Regions from separate parts of the Bacillus sp. H1a genome, predicted to be linked through region 2. Evidence: riboswitches for the same ligand, from Rfam matches in the RefSeq annotation. Region 2 holds a riboswitch; the other holds the start of a gene.
The links. Region 2 has a riboswitch for S-adenosylmethionine ahead of U860_RS0121905 (methionine ABC transporter ATP-binding protein). Riboswitches for the same ligand answer to the same signal wherever they lie in the genome.
Positions count from the first base shown of each region.

Region 1: linked by a shared signal. The riboswitch ahead of U860_RS0111495 (hypothetical protein) and the one ahead of U860_RS0121905 (methionine ABC transporter ATP-binding protein) in region 2 are both predicted to bind S-adenosylmethionine.

Region 1 is NZ_AYMH01000022.1:59,774-70,091, reverse strand. Features, by position in the region: gene U860_RS0111530 (DUF4430 domain-containing protein) at 1-1,284, shown strand, start outside; gene U860_RS0111525 (DUF4430 domain-containing protein) at 1,341-2,141, shown strand; gene U860_RS0111520 (energy-coupling factor transporter transmembrane component T) at 2,165-3,043, shown strand; gene U860_RS0111515 (energy-coupling factor ABC transporter ATP-binding protein) at 3,016-4,677, shown strand; gene U860_RS0111510 (ECF transporter S component) at 4,650-5,351, shown strand; gene U860_RS0111505 (YwiC-like family protein) at 5,545-6,267, shown strand; gene U860_RS0111500 (hypothetical protein) at 6,299-6,490, opposite strand; SAM riboswitch class I at 6,603-6,701, shown strand; gene U860_RS0111495 (hypothetical protein) at 6,742-7,062, shown strand; gene U860_RS0111490 (SWIM zinc finger family protein) at 7,326-7,709, shown strand; gene U860_RS0111485 (NAD(P)H-dependent oxidoreductase) at 7,738-8,313, shown strand; gene U860_RS0111480 (hypothetical protein) at 8,310-8,663, shown strand; gene U860_RS0111475 (short-chain fatty acid transporter) at 8,716-10,062, opposite strand.
Region 2 is NZ_AYMH01000046.1:18,149-28,466, reverse strand. Features, by position in the region: gene U860_RS0121910 (methionine ABC transporter permease) at 1-244, opposite strand, end outside; gene U860_RS0121905 (methionine ABC transporter ATP-binding protein) at 234-1,253, opposite strand; SAM riboswitch class I at 1,378-1,483, opposite strand; gene U860_RS0121900 (cysteine hydrolase family protein) at 1,725-2,270, shown strand; gene U860_RS0121895 (DUF4097 family beta strand repeat-containing protein) at 2,338-3,231, opposite strand; gene pruA (L-glutamate gamma-semialdehyde dehydrogenase) at 3,741-5,288, opposite strand; gene U860_RS0121885 (TSUP family transporter) at 5,441-6,211, opposite strand; gene U860_RS0121880 (CamS family sex pheromone protein) at 6,306-7,502, opposite strand; gene ligA (NAD-dependent DNA ligase LigA) at 7,519-9,528, opposite strand; gene pcrA (DNA helicase PcrA) at 9,544-10,318, opposite strand, start outside.

The DNA.
Region 1 (10,318 bases), on a different contig from region 2:
GAAGGTGAAAATGGTAAACCGACAGGCGAAACAAAGCCAGAAGGCGAAAATGGTAAACCAACAGGCGAAACAAAACCAGAAGGCGAAAATGGTAAACCGACAGATGGAACGCAAACAAATGATAAACCAACAGAACAACCAAAGCAAGAGAATATTCAAATTCCAGCGGCACAATTAAACGAAGCAATTTCTAAAACGTCAGAAAAGATGTTACAAGATGGAATTGGTAGTGATTGGGTAGCGATTGGGCTTGCTCGTTCAGGTGTAAACATTCCGGTTGAAACGAAAGTAAACTATGTTAAGCCAGTAGCCGAAAAGGTTAAGAAGCGTTTAAATCGTTTTTCAGCAACAGATTTAGCTAGAACGATTATCATGATGAATGCAATGAATGTAGATCCTACAAAGATAGAGGGACAAAACTTAGTACAAAATTTGTTTGAATCAGATAAAGTGGATTCTGTAACAGGATACGCATTTGCTTTACTTGCATTTGATACAAAGAAATATGAGGTTCCAGTTGAAGCGAAATGGAATCGAGTTGCATTAGTACAAGCACTTTTACAGGCGCAACATACAGATGGCGGCTGGACGTATGATAGTTCAAGTAAAAAAGAAAGTGCTAGTAACATTGATGTAACAGGTATGGTTTTATCAGCATTAGCTCCTTACCAAGAACAACAAGATGTTAAGCCAGTTATTCAAAAAGCTGTTGATTACTTATACAAGCAGCAGTTAGACAATGGTGGCTTTGCTGCTGATGGACAAGAGAATTCTAATAGTACTGCACAAGCAATTATTGGACTATCGCTAGTTAAAGATGTAGATCACACTCGTCTTAATAAAGCAGTACAAAATTTAATGTCATACCAGCTTCCAAATGGTGAGTTCAAATGGTTACCAAAAGATCAAAAAGGTAGCGGAATGGCTACAGAGCAAGCATTTTTAGCTTTACTTCAGTTTAAAGATCTTGGGAAATCGATTTATGATTTGTCAAATGTATCAGGTAATGAAATCGATACGAAACCAATTGTAGAACCAGAAACAACTGTAGAAGAAAAAGAAGTTGTAGAACAGCCGAAACAACAAGAAGAGTTACAAAAACAACCAAAAGATGAAAATTTGAAAGTTGTTGTAGATAACGAACGAGTTAATAAAGAACCAAACAACAATAAGAATCAATTACCAAAAACAGGAGCATCTTCTCATAGTGCAGCTACAGAAGTAGGTATGGGTGTATTATGTATTGCTTCTGCATATGTATTATGGAGACGTAAAGCAGCTTAACAAAAATTAGGAGCAATTATTTGCTCCTAATTTTATTATGAAAGGTGAGGGGCAGCATGAGTAAGATGAAATGGTTCATTTCGTTATTTCTTTCTTTGGGATTATTAGCCGGATGTGAAGAAACGGCTGTAAAGCCTGAGAAGAAGGCAGAACCAAAGCAAGAAGAACAAAAAGAAGTAGCGAAACAAGAAGAACAAAAAGATGAAACGAAACCGGAAGAGAAACAAACTGAGCCGGAACAGAAACAACAAGAAGAGCAGAAAGATAAGCAAGAACAAAAAGAAGAAAAAGCGCAGGAACAGCCTGAAGTAAAGAAAGAAGAGAAACCGAAAGAACAACCTGCTGCAAATAAACAACCGGAACAACAAAAAGTACAAGAAGAGAAGCAGCAACCGAAAGCACCAGAAGTAAAAGAAGAAGCAAAGGTTGTTAATCAGCCGAAAGAAACACCAAAGCAGGAGCAAAAAGTTGATCCGAATAAAGGTGGAAAAGACGTAACTGTTCCAGAACTACCGAAACCAGTGCCACCTAATCCGCCAGAACCACCGAAACCGCAAGCGAAACAAGTTACTATCTCCGTAAAAGGTCATGAAGGATACTTATTAGGTGCGAAAAAGGTTGATGTACAAGAAGGTGATACAGTTTACAGTGTGCTACAGAGTACAGGACTAGAGGTTGATGCAATGGGCTCTAAAGATGGTATATATGTAAAAGGTATTAATGACTTGTACGAAAAAGATATTACTGCTACTAGTGGGTGGAAATATCGTGTGAACGGTGCTTTTCCAAATTATAGTGCTGGTGTAGTTAAAGTAAAACCAGGAGATACAATTGAGTGGGTGTTTGTATTAAAATAGGAAAGGATCTTCGGTAAAGGACTATGAAAATAAGCTTTTCTTCTTTACATCCTTTTGTGAATTTTTTCTATTATATTGGGGTGATGATACTATGTATGATGTGTCTTCATCCTCTTTTTTTAATTGGAGCGATTGTACTAATAGTAACCATAAATATAGTACAAGGGAATGGCGAGAAAATAAGAAAGATGCTGCCGAGTACTATTGTATTCTTTTTAATGGTAATTTTGTTTAATTCTTTATTAACACATAGAGGAGCGACTACGTTATTTCATTTAGGAGATAGCCGGATTAAGCTTGAGGCCTGTATGTATGGACTTGTTATGGGATTATTATTAGTTGCGGTAATGTTTACTTTTGCATCTTATAACGATATTATTTCAAGTCATAAATTTTTATATTTGTTTTCAAGAATTTCACCGAAAGTTGCACTATTAACGATGATTACAGTGCGATTTGTTCCTTTATTTATACGACGATTAAAGAAAATTACACTCGTCCAAAAAACGAAAGGTGTACAATTAGATTCAGGTTCACTCATTGAGCGTATAAAAAATGGAATGCAATTACTGCAAGTATTGTTAGTTTGTTCGTTAGAAGACGCACTACAAACGGCTGATTCTATGCAAGCTCGCGGATTTGGTGTAACGAAGCGTACGACGTATATTCGATATAGAATGGAAAGACGTGACTGGTCTACGTTGAGTTATTTAGTTTTTCTATTAATAACTTCATTCATATGTAGTTATTACGGCGGAGGCAAATTGATCATTTATCCGAAAGTGGAATCAATACTATTCCAGCAATACGATGGAATTATGTTTTTGTTATTTATGATGTTTATTAGCTTACCGCTTGTAATGGAAGGAAGGGAATGGATATGGTGGCGCATGCAGAAATAAAGAATTTATCATTTGTATATGCTGATGAAAATGAAGAAGCGTTACAGCATATTTATCTTTCTGTTCAAAAAGGAGAATTTATCGTACTTGCTGGCGGTTCAGGTTCTGGGAAGACAACTTTATTAAAACATTTCAAAAAGGAGTTACTTCCAATTGGCACGCGTTCTGGACATACATATTATGATGGTGCTTTATTAGAAAATGTACCAGATTTATTATCTGCACAAGAAATTGGTATGGTATTTCAAAATCCAGAAAATCAGCTCGTAATGGATACAGTGATTCAAGAGCTAGCATTTTCTTTAGAAAATATCGGATTACCATCACATATTATTCAAAAAAGAATAGCGGAGCTCATTAGTTTTTTAGGGTTTCAAGATTTGTTACACCAATCTGTTCATACTTTATCTGGTGGACAAAAACAACTAGTAAATTTGGCTGCGGTATTAGTCATGCAGCCGAAGCTATTATTACTGGATGAACCAACAGCGCAGTTAGACCCGATTGCTGCGAAAGAGTTTTTAGGATTGTTAAAGCGTATTAATGAAGAACTCGGAATTACGATTATTTTAAGTGAACATCGTTTAGATGAAGTGATGCCGCTAGCAACTCGTGTCGTTTGTATGGATAACGGAAGAATCATTTATGATGGTACGCCTAAAAGTGTGATAGCGAAAATGTGGGAAGTAGAAAAATTCCGTCCATTCATTCCGCAAATTCCAAGATTGTTTTTAGAGTGGAATGTGAAAGATATTCCGTTTACAGTGCGAGAAGCACAAATGAAAATGAATGATTTTAAGGCGATACAATATATGAATCAGCAAGTGGAACAACGTGAGAAGCAAGAAGTAATTTTAAGTGCAGAACATATATCTTTTCAATATGAAAAAAATAGTCCAATCATTTTGCGAGATTTGACAGTGAATATCGAAAAAGGAAAATGGACAGCTCTCGTCGGAAAAAATGGTACAGGGAAGTCTACACTGTTAACGATTTTAGCAGGATTACAAAAGGCTAGAAGAGGGAAAGTAAAGTGGAGTGGAAAAGTGATACATAAAATCGATTCGAAAGAACGATTTAAAAGTATAGGATACGTATCACAACATCCGTACTATCATTTCACATTTGATACAGTGTGGGAAGAGGTTTATGAGCGTGCTCGTGAATTATATGGCGAAGAGGGAAAAGTAATAGCAGAAGAAATGTTAAAGAGATTTTGGCTAGATTCGCTTATCGATCGGCATCCGCATGATTGTAGCGGGGGAGAGCAACAACTACTCGCATTATGTACAACGTTATTATCAAAGCCAACTTTATTATTACTTGATGAGCCAACGAAAGGCCTGGATCCATGGAAGAAAGAAAGAGTAGGAGAGCTATTTAAGCAGTTGCAAAAAGAAGGTACAACGATTGTGATGGCAACGCATGATATTGAGTTTGCAGCAAAATATGTAGATCAATGCATGATGTTATTTGATGGGAAAGTCATTATGAATGATACACCGAAAGAGTTCTTTAGTGGCAATTTCTTTTATACAACATCTATTAATCGATTCATCCGAAAAGAGTTGCCATTTGCATTAACGTGGGAGGATGTGTACGAAGCGTGTCCAAACGATATGTTGCATTCATAATATTTATTTTTGCTATTGTAATATGTACACTACTCTTTACGACTCTTATTATGGATGGTTATTACATGGTAAGTAGTTTGTTTTTATTAGCTATCATTATGTTACCTTTCTATGTCCGCTTTGAAAGGAAAGCGTTTGTTTCACGTGAAATTGTTATCGTTGCCGTGTTAGCAGCAATCGCAGCGGTTAGTCGAGTGCCATTTTCGATTTTACCGAGTGTACAAACGACTTCCTTTGTCATTATCGTTTCTGCAATTGTTTTTGGGAGTGAAACTGGCTTTATGATTGGTGCAACAGCGGCCATTGTATCTAATATTTTTTTAGGACAAGGTCCGTGGACGCCGTGGCAAATGTTTTCGTGGGGCATGATTGGATTTATAGCTGGACTATTGCGCAACACATTTTTAATGAAAAAGCTTTGGGGAAGACTCATATATGGCTTTGTCGTTGGATTCGTTTTTGGATGGATTATGAATTTCTGGGGGCTTCTTGGTTTTATACGAGAAGCAACGTGGGAAACAGTTATTGCCTACTATGTCGCAAGTTTTTCTTTCGATCTTAGTCATGCGATATCGAATGTTATTTTCCTACTGTTATTCAGTACTTCATGGATTACGATCCTCACAAGATTTAAAAAAAAGTATGGTATATTAGATGAGCATAAGGTGACGTAGAACAGCATACTCATATAAGGTAGGGTCGCGACTTACATATTCGTTTGCCTCTTTCATGCTTCTTACATATTGTAAGAAGCATTTTTTTATTGTAAAAGTGTCAAAGAATAGATTTAATATATCTTCGTTTTTATATGAAGTTATTTGTATAATAATAGGTGAGAATTATTTTCAAAAGGGAGGTGTATAGTTAATGAAGTTAGTTATTCCGAAACAGCATGGAGCATGGGCGATGCTTGTCATTCCATTTCTATTAAGTGTATTACTTGGCAAACCTACTTTTTATCATATTCCATTGTTCTTAGCTTGGTTTTTTATCTATTTAGCTACGTATCCATTTCTCATGTACATAAAGCAAAGAAGAAAAAAAGAGTTTCTGCACGCTGCAATTGTATATTTTATTTGCGCATTCGTATTTGGGATGATTTCTTTATTATATGAATGGCGAATTCTTTTATTCGTAGTGTTACTGATTCCTTTGTTTATTGTAAACATGTATTACGCTCGTCAAAAAAATGAAAGAGCATTACTAAATGACATTTGCGCGATTGTTGTGTTTTGTATAGGCGGCTTAATCAGTTATTATTTCTCAATGAAATTTATTGATAGAACAGCAGTATTCATTGCGCTTATTTCATTCTTATATTTTTTAGGAAGCACGTTTTACGTGAAAACAATGATTCGTGAAAAAAATAATCCGAAGTATCGTTATATATCTTGGGGATATCATATTGTATTAACGGTAATCGTATTTGCTATAAATCCATGGTGTTCTCTCATATTCGTACCAAGTGTCATTCGAGCAATTATGTTGTATGGTAAAAAGATTTCTATATTAAAAGTAGGGATTTTGGAAATTGTTAATTCTGTATATTTTTTAATAATAACGGCAATAATGATGAAGTATGCCATTTGAAAAAAACTTCCCATCTTTTGATGGGAAGTTTTCATTCTTGTTCTAAAATATGAACGGTATAATCACATCTTTGTAATGCTTCTTCTACAGCATAAAGGGATTGTTCAATACGTGCGCGATTGCTTTCTTTTTCAACAGTTTGTAATGCATCTTCTAAACAATGCTTCGCTTCTTGTAACGAATGAAATGAATCTTGTACGTATCCACGGGCGTTCTTTTGCAACGTAGTAACCTCCTTTTGTATATCTGTTTGTAGTATGAACAATAAAGAAGAAAATATAATTTATTTGACAATTACAATAAAGATACGTATAGTTAAATTCAAAGTGAATATTTTCTTATCCAGAGAGGTGGAGGGACTGGCCCGATGAAACCCAGCAACCGCGATGCAGGTGCTAATTCCAGCAGAACATATTTGTTCTGGGAGATAAGACGAAGATATATACGTAACTTCTTCTTATCGGAGAGGTTTTTTTGTTGCAAAAAAACCGATTACGAAAATACATAATAAGAAGAAAGGGGTTGCGAAGTACTGTGACACTCGAAAAATACGTAAAACTGCGTAATGCAGTTTATGAATATATGATAGAGCAAGATAAGCCAATATCATTGTTAGATATTCAAGAACATATCGTTTCGCATCATGAAGGAAAATTCACGAAAAAAATGTTACATCAATTTTATTTATCAAGACTATTAGATGAACTGAAACTGGATGGGAAAATTACTTTAGCTTCTGATGAATATCTCTATGCTGAAAAAGGGGTATTTTATAAAGCGAGAAAAGGGAGCTAAGCTCTCTTTTTTTCTTGGAATAACGAAGTATGTAGAGTAAAAGACTGCTAAAGCAGCCTGATACAAGGGAATGGTGTTGAGTGTGTAGTGTCAAAAATTGAATGTGCCTGAAAGAGGCACTTCATATCGGCTACAAATAAAAATAGACACCTTCGCCGAATAGGTGTCAGTTGTTTTGTCACGTAGACTCGCTACTTGACAGTAATTAGAATAACACGCAGGGTTTTGGAAGTCAAAAGGGAATTAAAGGAAGAGGTGTTGTTATGTATGCTTATTTATTAAAAGATATAACGAAATGGATTCCAAAGTACATTATAGATAGAGGGTATGAATATTATGAAGAAGGACATGTAGAAGATGTTGAAATACACGACAAGAAAGTATTTGCTTTCGTTACTGGAAATGCAGGGAATTATGAAGTGATTATTGATCTTGAAGATTTTACAGAAAGTAGCTGCGAGTGTCCTTATGAGAACTATTGTAAACATATGGCAGCGGTCGTTTATGATATTCAAGGTGCTGGTGAGAGTACAGTTAAAGAGCAACTGAAAGGTTTAGAAAAAGAAGAGTTACTAACAGTGTTAAATCGTTTATTACAAAGTTCTAAAAATGTGCAAATTGTAGAGAAGATGTTAAAGAAAGGGTAAATTTAACTGTAGAAGGGGGTGCTTTGTAGTGAATATATTAATTATATACGCTCATCCTAATCCTTCAAGTTTTAATGCATCGATTTTGGAGCATGTTCAAAAAGGACTACAAGGAACAAATCATTCTGTTACACTACTCGATTTATATAAGGAACAATTCGATCCAGTACTTGTATTTAATGAGGAGAAGAAAAGACGTGATTTACTACATGAAGAAGAGACGAAGCGATATAGGGAATTAGTGCAGAAGGCCGATGCTCTTCTATTCATATATCCGATATGGTGGTGGGGCATGCCTGCCATTTTAAAAGGATTTATCGATCGTATTTTTGTAGCTGGATTTGCTTATAAGTATAAAGGTGCATTACCGAAAGGCTTATTTAAAGGAAAGAAGGCGTGGGTTATTAATACGTTAGACTCACCGTTATGGTACGTGGCACTATTATATCGATCAGCGGATTGGATTATGATGAAAAGAGGAGTTTTACGCTTTTGTGGCATTCGTAATATAAAGCGTTCTGTTTTTCAATCTGTGAAAACGAGTAAAGTAACGCAGCGTGAAAAATGGCTGTTACAAATAGAAGGAGAGGCTCGTAAATTATGAATGAAATCGATCGTATTATAAAGTGTTGTAATTATGAGGACGAACTTTTTCGTACGTATATAAAGTGTTTAGTCCAATTGAAGAAATGCAGCGAAACGTTTAAACAAATTCAGATACAATTAAGAAATGATTATCTAATAAGAGGAATTTGTGAAAGAGAAGTTGATGAGGTGATAAGGGGAAGTAAAGAATATGAAAAACATTTTCTTCCTAAAGTGCTACGGTGGAATTTCTTGAAGAACAATCCTCATATGATTGAAAAAGTGTGCGAAGATTTGTTTGCATATGAAGTGTTAAATCATACAGAGATAGTGTGGAGAAAGATAATAAATTGTATAGAAAGCGAATAATTTATCATATAAAAAAGCTAGTATAAAACTAGCTTTTCGAGTAATTAATTATTTAAATGAAAAGGAAACATAGGCTTATGATTACGCCGGCATAAAGTAAATTGACAACACAAAATCCCATAATATCACGAGCTCCTAAACCAGCTATCGCTAATGCTGGTAACGCCCAGAAAGGTTGAATTAAATTCGTCCAAGCATCGCCCCATGCGATTGCCATCGCTGTTTTTGCAGCGGGTACACCAAGCTCAGCGCCAGCTGGAATCATGATTGGTGCTTGCACTGCCCATTGACCGCCTCCAGATGGAACGAAAATATTAACAATTCCAGCGCTTAAAAATGTAAAGAGCGGGAATGTGTTTTCATTTGAAATGCTAATAAAGAAAGTAGATATAGCTCCTCCAAGTGAAAGACCTTCACTATTCACTCCAATCATCATCCCCATAATTCCTGCGTAGAACGGAAATTGAAGTAAAATACCAGAAGCGCTTTTTGTTGAGTCAGAAAAAGCACGAATATATTGAATCGGAGTACGGTGGAAAATAAGTCCCGCAATTAATAACATAAAAATGACGATATCAAGCGTAAGGTTAAAGCCTTTCGTACTAAAATAGTTAAAAATATAAATAAGACCTAATAACCCGATGCAAAGTGTAATAATAATACTATTCTCCATTTTTTCAGCGAATGTTTTTTGCTCAACTTCTTGAGCGGCAGCTTCTTCATGAAATACACTAGGATCTACTGTAATCGTATGTTTTTCATCTGGATGCATTGCTTTATTAATGAGAGGCATTGTGATTAAAAAGATAATAACTGGAACGAGAGCGTATGGTGAGAATAACGTTTCTGTTATTGGAATCGCTTCTTTAATACTCCCAGCTGTCGTTTTGATTAACGTTTCGCCGCCTGTAGCTAACGTAAGAGGGATAGAAGCAGAAAGACCTGCATGCCAAATGAGAAATCCGGAGTAAGAAGAAGCGATTGCTAGTCTATAATCAAGTCCGTCTAACTGCCTTGCGACTTCCTTTGCATATAAAACAGATACAACAATGCCAAATCCCCAGTTTATATATGCTCCTAGTAAACTAATAATAGAAATGGCAATAATACCTTGACCATTTGTTTTCGGTAGTTTCGCCGCTTTCGTTAATCCTTTTTTAATAAGAGGAGCGTTTGCTAAAGCAGATCCAGTCACGAGTACAAGAGCCATTTGCATAGAAAAGGCAAGTAAGCCCCAAATACCATTACCCCAGTGAGTAATCATTTCAACTGGTGTTTGATGTGTTGCAAACATGCCGAAGAAGATAACGAAAACCGTCAATAAACAGGATAAAATAAACGGTTCTGGTAAGAAGCGTTGCACTAAGGCGACGCAACCATTTGTAAAGGAACGAAACAAAATAAATCAACCTCCTTATGTATATTTATTACAATATTCGAGGTTGTTTGAGTAATAACCTTTAATATATAGAAAATTCAGAATCATTAGGCGATTGTCGTAATTTATTGATAGATCAATATTCTATGTAGAAACGTTATTTCATTTTGCGTTGAAGTATTTCAAAGGAGGGTAAAGCCACATGCCCATCAAATAAAGAATTTTGTAAGAACCTCAAAATTTGTTGTTCCGCCAGCTCGATTGCGGAAGATAATAA
Region 2 (10,318 bases):
TTATTGGACTTAAGGCTACTAAAAAGATAATGAACGGAATCGGACGAATTGTATTAATAATGATATTAAGAATAGAAAAGACCCACTTATTTTCTAAAAAATTCCCTTTCCGCGTCACATATAATAGTAAACCTAGAGGTATACCTAGAATTGTAGCAAATATAAGGGTAACAATTACCATTAGGAGGGTATCCCCCGTCGCATCTAAAATGCGAGGCCAAAATATACTCCAATCAACTCGCATGAGCTTCTACCTCCTTCAGCTGCACTTGCAGTCTTAGATGTTGTAGTGCTTTTTGAATCTCTCTTTGTTCACCTTGTAGTTCTACAAGAAGATTTCCAAATAAAACATTTTGGAGTTCAATAATATTTCCGTAAAGAACATTTACATCGACATTATAGTTTTTCGCAATATATGATAGTACAGGCTGCCCTGTCTCTTCCCCAGTAAAAGTCAGGCGATAAATCTGACCTCCATTTTGAATTTTCGCTAGAACACTTTCTGGTAAGTGATCATTAATAACAGAGCGTACAAAATTCTGAGTCGTTTTTGTTTTTGGTTGTGTGAAAACGTCAAACAGTTTTCCTTCTTCAATTACTTTTCCTTTTTCCATAACGGCTACGCGGTGACAAATTTCTTTCACAACGTGCATTTCATGTGTAATAAGTAGAATCGTTAAATTGTATTCTCGATTTACTTTCTTTAATAAATTTAAAATTTCTGTCGTTGTTTCCGGATCTAAAGCTGATGTTGCCTCATCACATATGAGAATATCCGGTGATGTGGCAAGCGCCCTTGCAATCCCAACGCGTTGCTTTTGACCGCCTGATAGCTGTTCTGGATAATAGTTTGCTTTATCTTCTAAACCAACTAATTTTAGTAGTTCATTCACTCTTTCTTTTATCTCATTCTTTGGCAATTTTGCTAACTTTAATGGATAAGCAATGTTCCCAAATACTGTTCTTGAATTAAATAGATTAAAGCTTTGAAAAATCATTCCAATCCTTTGTCTTAGTTTCCGTAACTCTTTCGTCGATAATGATGTAATATCTTTATCATCTATTGAAATCGTTCCTGCAGTTGGTCTTTCTAACATATTTACTAGACGTAACAACGTACTCTTTCCAGCACCACTAAATCCGATAATGCCAAAAATTTCACCCTTTTCAACTGACAATGTTACATCCTCCACGGCATGAACTGATTGTCCGCCTGATTCATATACTTTACTTACATTGTTAAAAGAAATCATTTTCTTCCCTCCTATATGCTGTAAAAACTTGAAGTAGAGCTTTCGAGGTAAAATAAAAAGTGCTCTCCTTCTTATCAGTAATAAAAGATAAGAAGGAGAGCACTAATATGTACTCGTTCACATCTTCTCATCTTTCAAGCCTGTTTTAGGCTTGCTGGAATTAGCACGGTATTAAAAAACCCGTTGCTGAGGTATCGTAGGGCCAGTCCCTCCACCTCTCTGGATAAGAGTGTATCGATTTAATTGTCATTTAATTAATTCTCATTATAGAACTCAGAATAATGAGAGTCAATACATTTTTTAGAAAAATATTAATTATTTCTCTATTTAAATTTTCAAATCAGAAATCATAATACGATAGCGATTTTTATAGTTATGTAAAATTCTTATCACTCATACTTTTAGAAAGGGAAATCCTCTCTATTCATTGAATAAAATAATTTGAATATGAAATCGGAGGAAGATAAATATATGAAAACAGCTCTTTTGCTCGTCGATATTCAAAATGATTATTTTCCAAGTGGAAAGATGGAATTACGTAATCCAGTAGAAGCAAGTGAATATGCTATTCAACTACTACAACATTTTAGAATAAGAAACGAACCTATTTTTCATATCCAACATGTAGCTATAAAAGATGATGCTACTTTTTTCCTACCAAATACAGAAGGTGTCCATATTCATGAAAATGTCCGTCCACTTAGAGAAGAAACCGTTATACTCAAACATTATCCAAATAGCTTCCGAGAAACTGATCTTTTAGAGCAATTACAACGTTTAGATATTGAGCACATCGTAATATGTGGGATGATGACTCATATGTGTATTGATGCTACAGTAAGGGCGGCTTTTGATTTTGGCTTTCATTGTACCGTTATACATGATGCTTGCGCTACAAAGGATCTTTCATTTAAGAACGCTACTATACCGGCTGTTTATATTCACAATACAATTTTGGCGAGTTTAAATGGAGTGTATGCAAATGTAATGAGTACAGAAGAATTTTTAGCTAACTAAAATTCAAAAAATCATGTCTTCCTCATCAATTAAAGAGAAAGACATGATTTTTATTTTTATTCTCAAACTATTGTAACTTAAAATCTCCCGAACTTGTTTTTACTTGCACTTTATGTTCTCCTGAACCTTTTACTCCAATTAATTTATGCTTTGTTTTCTCTTCATACAATAGACCAGGTACATTCAAATAAGGTTTACCAGAACCTCCCTCAAAATTAATCTTCAAAGATTCAGGAAGTGTATCAAATTTCATCTGAACATCACCGCTTGAGGTGTTACATTCTACCTCACCTTGCAAACTTTTATCATTATATTCAATATTACCTGATGACGTCGTAAACGCCACTTCTTTAGAGCGTAGACCATCTGCTTTAATTTCACCGCTACTCGTAGTTAAATTTGCTGCTACAACTTCACTTTTATTAGTCTCAATTGCTCCACTAGATGTTTTAGCTGTTAATTTCTCATTTATTGTAGACTGTAATAACGATATATCCCCCGATGATGTTTTTATTTCTGCTGTCTTTATTTCCATATCCTTTGCTAGAACGTCCCCTGATGATGTTTTTATTTTCATATTTTCATACAATTTACTTGGCACTTTAATTTGTAATTTTACATCTGCAGTAGTGCCAACGTTCCAACCAACTGAATTCCCATCTTTAGTAAACTCCACATTTAAGTGATTATTTTCTTCCTTTACCATAAATTTATATTTATCTACTAATCCTTTGCTCATATTCCCATCTAGTAACACTTCAATTTCTTTTGAATCGACTGTCACAACTTCAACATCAGCAGCAGACGTTTTCATTTCAATTTCATCGATTTTCCCACCGGCTACCATTTCTTTTTTATGAATTTCAACTTTATTGAAACCTCCTCCAAAAACAGTCATCACCCCAACTCCAATTCCCCCAATAACAAGCAATGATAATGCAACTAAAATTAACATCTTCATACGATAACACTTCCTTTTTATCATTTTCATATCGTCTTACAGTTGTTAAAAATTGAATTTCTACAATTACTATCCATATAACTATTATTATTTAGTACTATATATTAATCAGTACTGATTCGTATTTTTCCGAATACTCCGAATAAAATACTAACATTTACCATAATTTGTTACAAGGTGTATGTGCTAAAAAATAAAAAACACCCCTTTCAGTGAGCAAAACCGAAAGGAGTGTTCTCTTGTCTAACCATAGATTTTCTTTCAAATTGTATTATACAGGAAATCCTAAAAATAAATACTAAAAAATATGACTAATAAGTCAATTTTTCTCTTTGTTTTGTTTCTATTTACATGTTTATCCTGCTATTAATAGGGTTTAGCTAGTTCTAAAGAATAAATGGTAATATATAGTGAGTATTTCCTACTTCAAATTAACTAGTTACCTCTATTATAGAGAATTTCTCAAAAAAGAGATCTTCACGGGATGTGAAGATCTCTTCTACTATTTCTTATAAAGTTTCAGAAGTAGTTTTTGCTTGCATGTGAAGTGCTAAGTAATCAGGGCCACCAGCTTTAGAGTCTGTACCAGACATGTTAAAGCCACCGAATGGTTGGTAACCTACGATTGCACCAGTACATCCACGGTTGAAGTATAAGTTACCAACGTGGAAGTCTTCACGTGCTTTTTCAATATGGTCACGGTTGTTAGAAACAACTGCTCCTGTTAAACCGTATTCTGTATTGTTTGCAATTGCGAGTGCATGATCAAAGTCTTTTGCTTTACAGAATGCTACTACTGGTCCGAAGATTTCTTCTTTCATTAAGCGAGCATCTTCTGCAACGTCAGCAACGATTGTTGGTTGGATGAACCAGCCTTTAGAATCGTCTCCTTCGCCACCTGCTAGGATTCTACCTTCTTCTTTACCAATTGCAACATAGCTCATTACTTTATCGAATGCAGCTTGGTCATTAACAGGACCCATGTTTGTACCTAATACAGCTGGGTTAGCAACTGTTAATTCTTTTGTTAATTCAACAGCACGATTTAATACGTGATCGTATACATCTTCATGGATTACTGCACGAGAACATGCAGAACATTTTTGTCCTGAGAATCCGAATGCTGATGCAACGATAGATTTAGCTGCTAATTCAAGATCTGCTTCTTTATCAACAACGATTGTATCTTTACCGCCCATTTCAGCGATAACTCGTTTTAACCAAATTTGTCCTGGGTTTACTTTCGCTGCACGCTCATAAATACGGATACCTACATCACGAGATCCAGTGAAGCTAACGAAACGTGTACGAGGGTGATCTACTAAGTAGTCACCAACTTCAGAACCATTACCTGGAACGAAGTTTACTACGCCAGCTGGTAAACCAGCTTCTTCTAATACTTCCATAAATTTCGCTGCTACTACAGGAGTTGTACTAGCTGGTTTTAGTAATACTGTGTTACCAGAAACTAAAGCAGCTGTTGTCATACCTGCCATAATTGCGAATGGGAAGTTCCAAGGAGAAATGATAACACCTACTCCTAATGGAATGTAAGAGAAACGATTATATTCAATTGGACGGCTTTCTACTGGAATACCGTCTTTTAATTTCAACATTTGACGACCATAATATTCCATAAAGTCGATTGCTTCTGCTGTATCAGCATCTGCTTCATTCCATGGTTTACCTGCTTCTTTTACAAGAATAGCAGAGAACTCATGTTTTCTACGACGAACAATTGCTGCAGCACGGAATAAAATGTCTGCACGCATTTCTGGTTTTGACTTTCTCCAAGTTTGGAATGTTTCATCCGCTACTTGCATTGCTTTTTCAGCTAATTCACGGCTTGCTTTTGAAACGCGACCAACAAGTTCCTCTTTATTTGCAGGGTTTACAGAAACAATTTTGTCTTCTGTAGTGATTTTTTCTCCCCCGATAATTAATGGATAGTCTTGTCCAAGATAAGATTCTACTTTCTTTAAACCTTCTTCAAACGCTAATTTGTTAGCCTCTACTGAAAAATCTGTAAATGGCTCATGTTTGTATGCTACTACCATTTTTTAGCCTCCCCTTAGAAAAACGTTTACATTTTACAACATTATTCTACACGATAATTTAGATTTATTCAAATATTCCTAGACTTATATTTTAAAAATTAATTAATTTTTAAAATATAATAAAAAAAAGAGATTCATACATACGTATGAATCTACAAAATATGAGTATATTCCAAAACATTTTTCCCAATTAATAAAATAGTAACTAATAAAAATAAAGTCCTTACATATCCAACACCTTTTCGAACTGCAAACTTCGATCCAAAATAAGCACCTAAAATCATTGATAATCCCATAATTATACCGTATTCAAAATGAATTACATCTAAAAATAAAAAAGTAATTAAAGATACGATATTACTAACGAAGTTCAAAAGTTTTCCAGATGCTGCCGCTTGAATAAAATCCAAACCAATTAATAAAAATGCAAAAATTAAAAAGGATCCTGTTCCTGGACCAAAAAAACCATCATAGAATCCTATAATTAAAATCACAAAGAAAAACATTAATGTTTTCCCTCGTGTCATCTTTTTATAGGTAGATACACTTCCCCAATCTTTTTTTGCAATAATATAAATGGCAATAAAAACCAACATTACTAGCACTAATGGACGCAAAATATCAGGTGGAATAAACTTTACTACTAAAGCACCTGCGACCGCTCCAATAATAGTTAACGGGATTAACTTTCCTACAATCCGAAAATCGACCTTTCCTGACCGAATAAAATAAATTGCACTCGTAAACGTCCCCATCGTTGCAGCTAATTTATTCGTTGCGATTGCCGAAGCTGGTGGTAACCCAACGAACATAAGTGCAGGAAGCGAAATTAATCCTCCACCTCCAACAACCGAATCAATGAAAGCCGCTAAAAAACCGAATCCAATTAATAAAATAATGACTTGAAAGCTTAATTCTTCCATGACTTTGCCCCTTACCCCTTTATTTATAACATTTTAAATTATAACAAAATTCCTCAAAAAAAAAAGCTGTTCCATAAAGGAACAGCTCTCATCTTTAATCTAAAATTTTCACAAACGGTTCATCTTGCTTTGCTTCACGTATAATAATAGCTTCTGGGCGTTCTACAGATTTAATCGTTACTTGTACTTTCATATAATTCGGGAAGTATTCCGTAACAAGTCCTGCTACATATTGTGTAAAACCAATTACTTCAGCTTTCCCATTAAATTGGACAGGAATTTCAAGTTTCATTTCCTTTAATTCATCATCCTTATACATACCAGTACCGATAACAGCTGTATAATCACCTTGGAAATACTCACTTAATTTCGCTTTAAAGTTTGCTACTCTTGCAAGGTCTTCACGTTTATTATCTGTTTTTGCTTGTTCAGACGGGAACAAGTAATATTTCTCATTGATTGGTTTCCAATCCTCAACCGTTTCACTACCTTTTTCTACCTTAGCATAAGAAACAAAATTCCCCGGCACAAGCGAAGACTTTGGACCTTGACGGTAAATTGCAAAGGTAACCGGAATATTTTTTACTTTAGGATCTTTTTGCTGCATTACTTTCAATATCTCTTGTGCCATTCTTTTCCCTTCAGCCAACATTTTTTTATCTGGGATTTCAGCCTCACGAGGATAACCATGCTCTTCATTATAATACTGGACAGAATTCATCGCTAATCCAACTACAATGCCACTAGGTTCAGCAGCGTTCTCACCTTTTTGTTCATAATAATCATGTTCTAAAATATTTGAGATATATATTGGATTTTTTTTATTTTTCACTTCTAGTGATTCTGAGCCTTCACTTAAAGCTGGATTCAGTCCGATATTCGGAAATTTAACTGCATCTTTTTTTAACTTGTCCTCTAGATCTTTTTGTTCAGCATCTGTACGCTTTCTTTTTACAAGCATTTGTATAGTTTTATCATCTAGAACATTTCCGCCTTTAAAGAAATAATCTTTCGTACTAAACGATTCTTTCGCAATACGCATTAGCCCCGTTTCAAACTCATCTATATCTAGACGATTATTTAAACCTTGTACAACTAAACCACGTGCCTTACCTGGATCAAATGGAACCGTCGTCTTATAATATTCATCCGAAATGGAGTATTTCGGGATAACCGCTTGCTCTTTCGCTTTCCCCGATTTCTCAACTACTTTTTCATCTTTGTTGGTACCCGTGCTACACCCACTTACAAGTAGGCCTAGACTTAATACCACTAACGCTATTTTTTTCATCGTGAGTTTGCACCTCTTACTTATTCAGCTCTTGTAAGAACCTCTCTTCATTCCAAACTTCAACATTATGCTTCTCTGCTTGCGCTAATTTCGAGCCAGCAGCTTCACCAGCAACAACTAAATCCGTACTTTTACTAACACTTCCTGTTACTTTTCCACCTAATGCCTCAATCTTCTTCTTCGCTTCACTGCGTCCCATAACTTCTAGTTTCCCTGTTAAGACGACAGTTTTTCCTGCGAAGTACGACTCAACATTTTGTAAATCAGCACTTTTTATACCTTTGTATGCCATGTTCACGCCATACTCTTTAAATTGTTGTAATAGCTCTAATACGTCTTCATTATCGAAATACGTTACTACGGATTGAGCCATTTTTTCACCAATCTCATTAATTGCTTTTAGTTCTTCTTCTGTTGCTTTCACAAGCTCATCCATCGTTTCGAAATGTTCAGCAAATGTGCGTGCTGCTTTCGCTCCGACGTGGCGAATACCAAGACCAAATAATAATCGCTCTAATGAATTTTCCTTAGAATTCTCAATTGCTTGTACTAAATTGGTTGCTGATTTTTCACCGAAACGCTCCAGCTGTAGTAATTGCTCTTTCGTTAATGAATATAAATCTGCAAACGTACGAATATAATCTGCGTCAAAGAGTTGTGTAATTACACGTTCTCCAAGTCCGTCAATATTCATTGCGTTTCTTGAAACGAAATGGATTAATCCTTCACGAATTTGAGCTGGACAAGTCGGGTTTATACAGCGAAGTGCTACTTCTTCTTCTAAACGGACCAGTTCACTCTCACACGCTGGACAATGCGTTGGCATATGGTATTCTTCTTCCTCACCAGTACGCTTATCAAAAATAACGTTCACAACTTCAGGAATAATATCTCCGGCCTTTTTCACAACAACGTAGTCACCAATTCGAATGTCTTTTTCACGAATTAAATCTTCGTTATGTAAAGAAGCACGACGGACAATAGTTCCAGCCACTCGCACTGGCTCTAACTCTGCAGTTGGTGTTACAACCCCTGTGCGGCCAACGCTTAATTCAATCCCTGTTAATCTCGTAACAACTTCTTCAGCCGGGAATTTATAAGCAATTGCCCATCTTGGACTTTTTGCTGTAGTTCCTAAGCTTTCTTGAATAGCAACATCATCTACTTTTATAACGATTCCGTCAATCTCATAATCAAGATGCGGGCGTTTTTCTTGCCACTCTTCTACATAGGCTATTACTTCTTCAATTGTTTCGCATGTACGACGATTTGGATTCGTCTTAAACCCAAGCTCACCTAAGAAATTAAGTGATTCACTATGAGAAGGAATTATTTTTTCTTCTACATTAGCAAGACCATATACAAACATAGATAAGTTACGCTTCGCTGCAATTTTCGGATCAAGTTGACGTATCGATCCTGCTGCCGCATTACGCGGATTTGCAAATACATCTTCACCATTTTGCTCTTTTTCTTCATTTAATTTAACGAATGAACGCTTCGGCATATAAGCCTCGCCTCGCGCTTCTAACGTTACTTCTTCATTTAATCGAAGTGGAATTGCTTTAATCGTTTTTAAGTTTTGGGTAATATCTTCACCAGTTATACCATCACCGCGTGTTGCACCTTGAATAAAGCGTCCTTTTTCATAATGAAGTGAAACAGCAAGTCCGTCAATTTTTAATTCGCATATATATCTTACATTCACATCATCAATTCCTTGACGTACTCTTCGGTCAAAATCACGCAAATCTCCTTCATTAAACGCGTTTCCTAAGCTTAGCATCGGTGATTTATGCGTTACCTTTTCAAATATATCAAGTACAGCTCCCCCAACTCGAATAGAGGGGGAGTCTTCCGTTACAAATTCAGGGTTCTCTGCTTCTAATTTTATAAGCTCCTGCATATTACGGTCATATTCCGCATCAGAAACCGAAGGATTGTCTAATACGTGATATTGATAGTTAAATGTATTTAACAAATCACGCAGTTCTTCTATACGCTTTTTTGTTATCTCTTTTGACATATCCTCATTCCTTTCCTATTGTTTCGTCACAGGTGCAAATTTCGCTAATAAACGTTTAATACCAATTGGACTTGGGAACGCAATATCTAATTCTTTTGCATCTCCCTCACCTTTTACACTTACAACTGTACCGACTCCCCATTTCTGGTGGGAAGCTTTGTCACCTACTGCCCAGCCAATTTGCTCGCCACCTGTTGTCTTAACAGCCGGACGTACGAAAGCTGAACGAGAACGTGTTGTCGTTGCACTTGCCGTTGCGCCTGTCGTTCTTCCTTTTGCACCAAACGAAGTTTCACGCTTCGGCGCTGTTTCATTTAATGATTCCACTAATTCTGTCGGAATTTCTGTAATAAATCGAGATGCTGCGTTCATACTTGTTCTACCAAATAAAGTACGCATTTGAGCATTGGATAAGTATAACTCTTCTTCTGCACGGGTAATACCTACATAGGCAAGACGGCGCTCTTCTTGCATTTCATCTTCTTCCATAAGAGAACGAGTATGCGGGAATATCCCTTCCTCTAAACCAACAATAAAGACAACTGGGAATTCTAATCCTTTCGCTGAGTGCATCGTCATTAAAATAACTTCTTCACCAGCAGTTGGATCTTCATCTACGCGATCAATATCCGCCACAAGAGCTAAGTCTGTTAAGAATGCAACAAGGCTCTTATCTTCGCTTTGAGATTCAAATGTTTGCGTAACAGATAAAAACTCATCTAAGTTTTCTAAACGGCCTTCTGCTTCTAAAGAACGCTCATTTTTCAACATATCGCGATAGCCTGTTTTT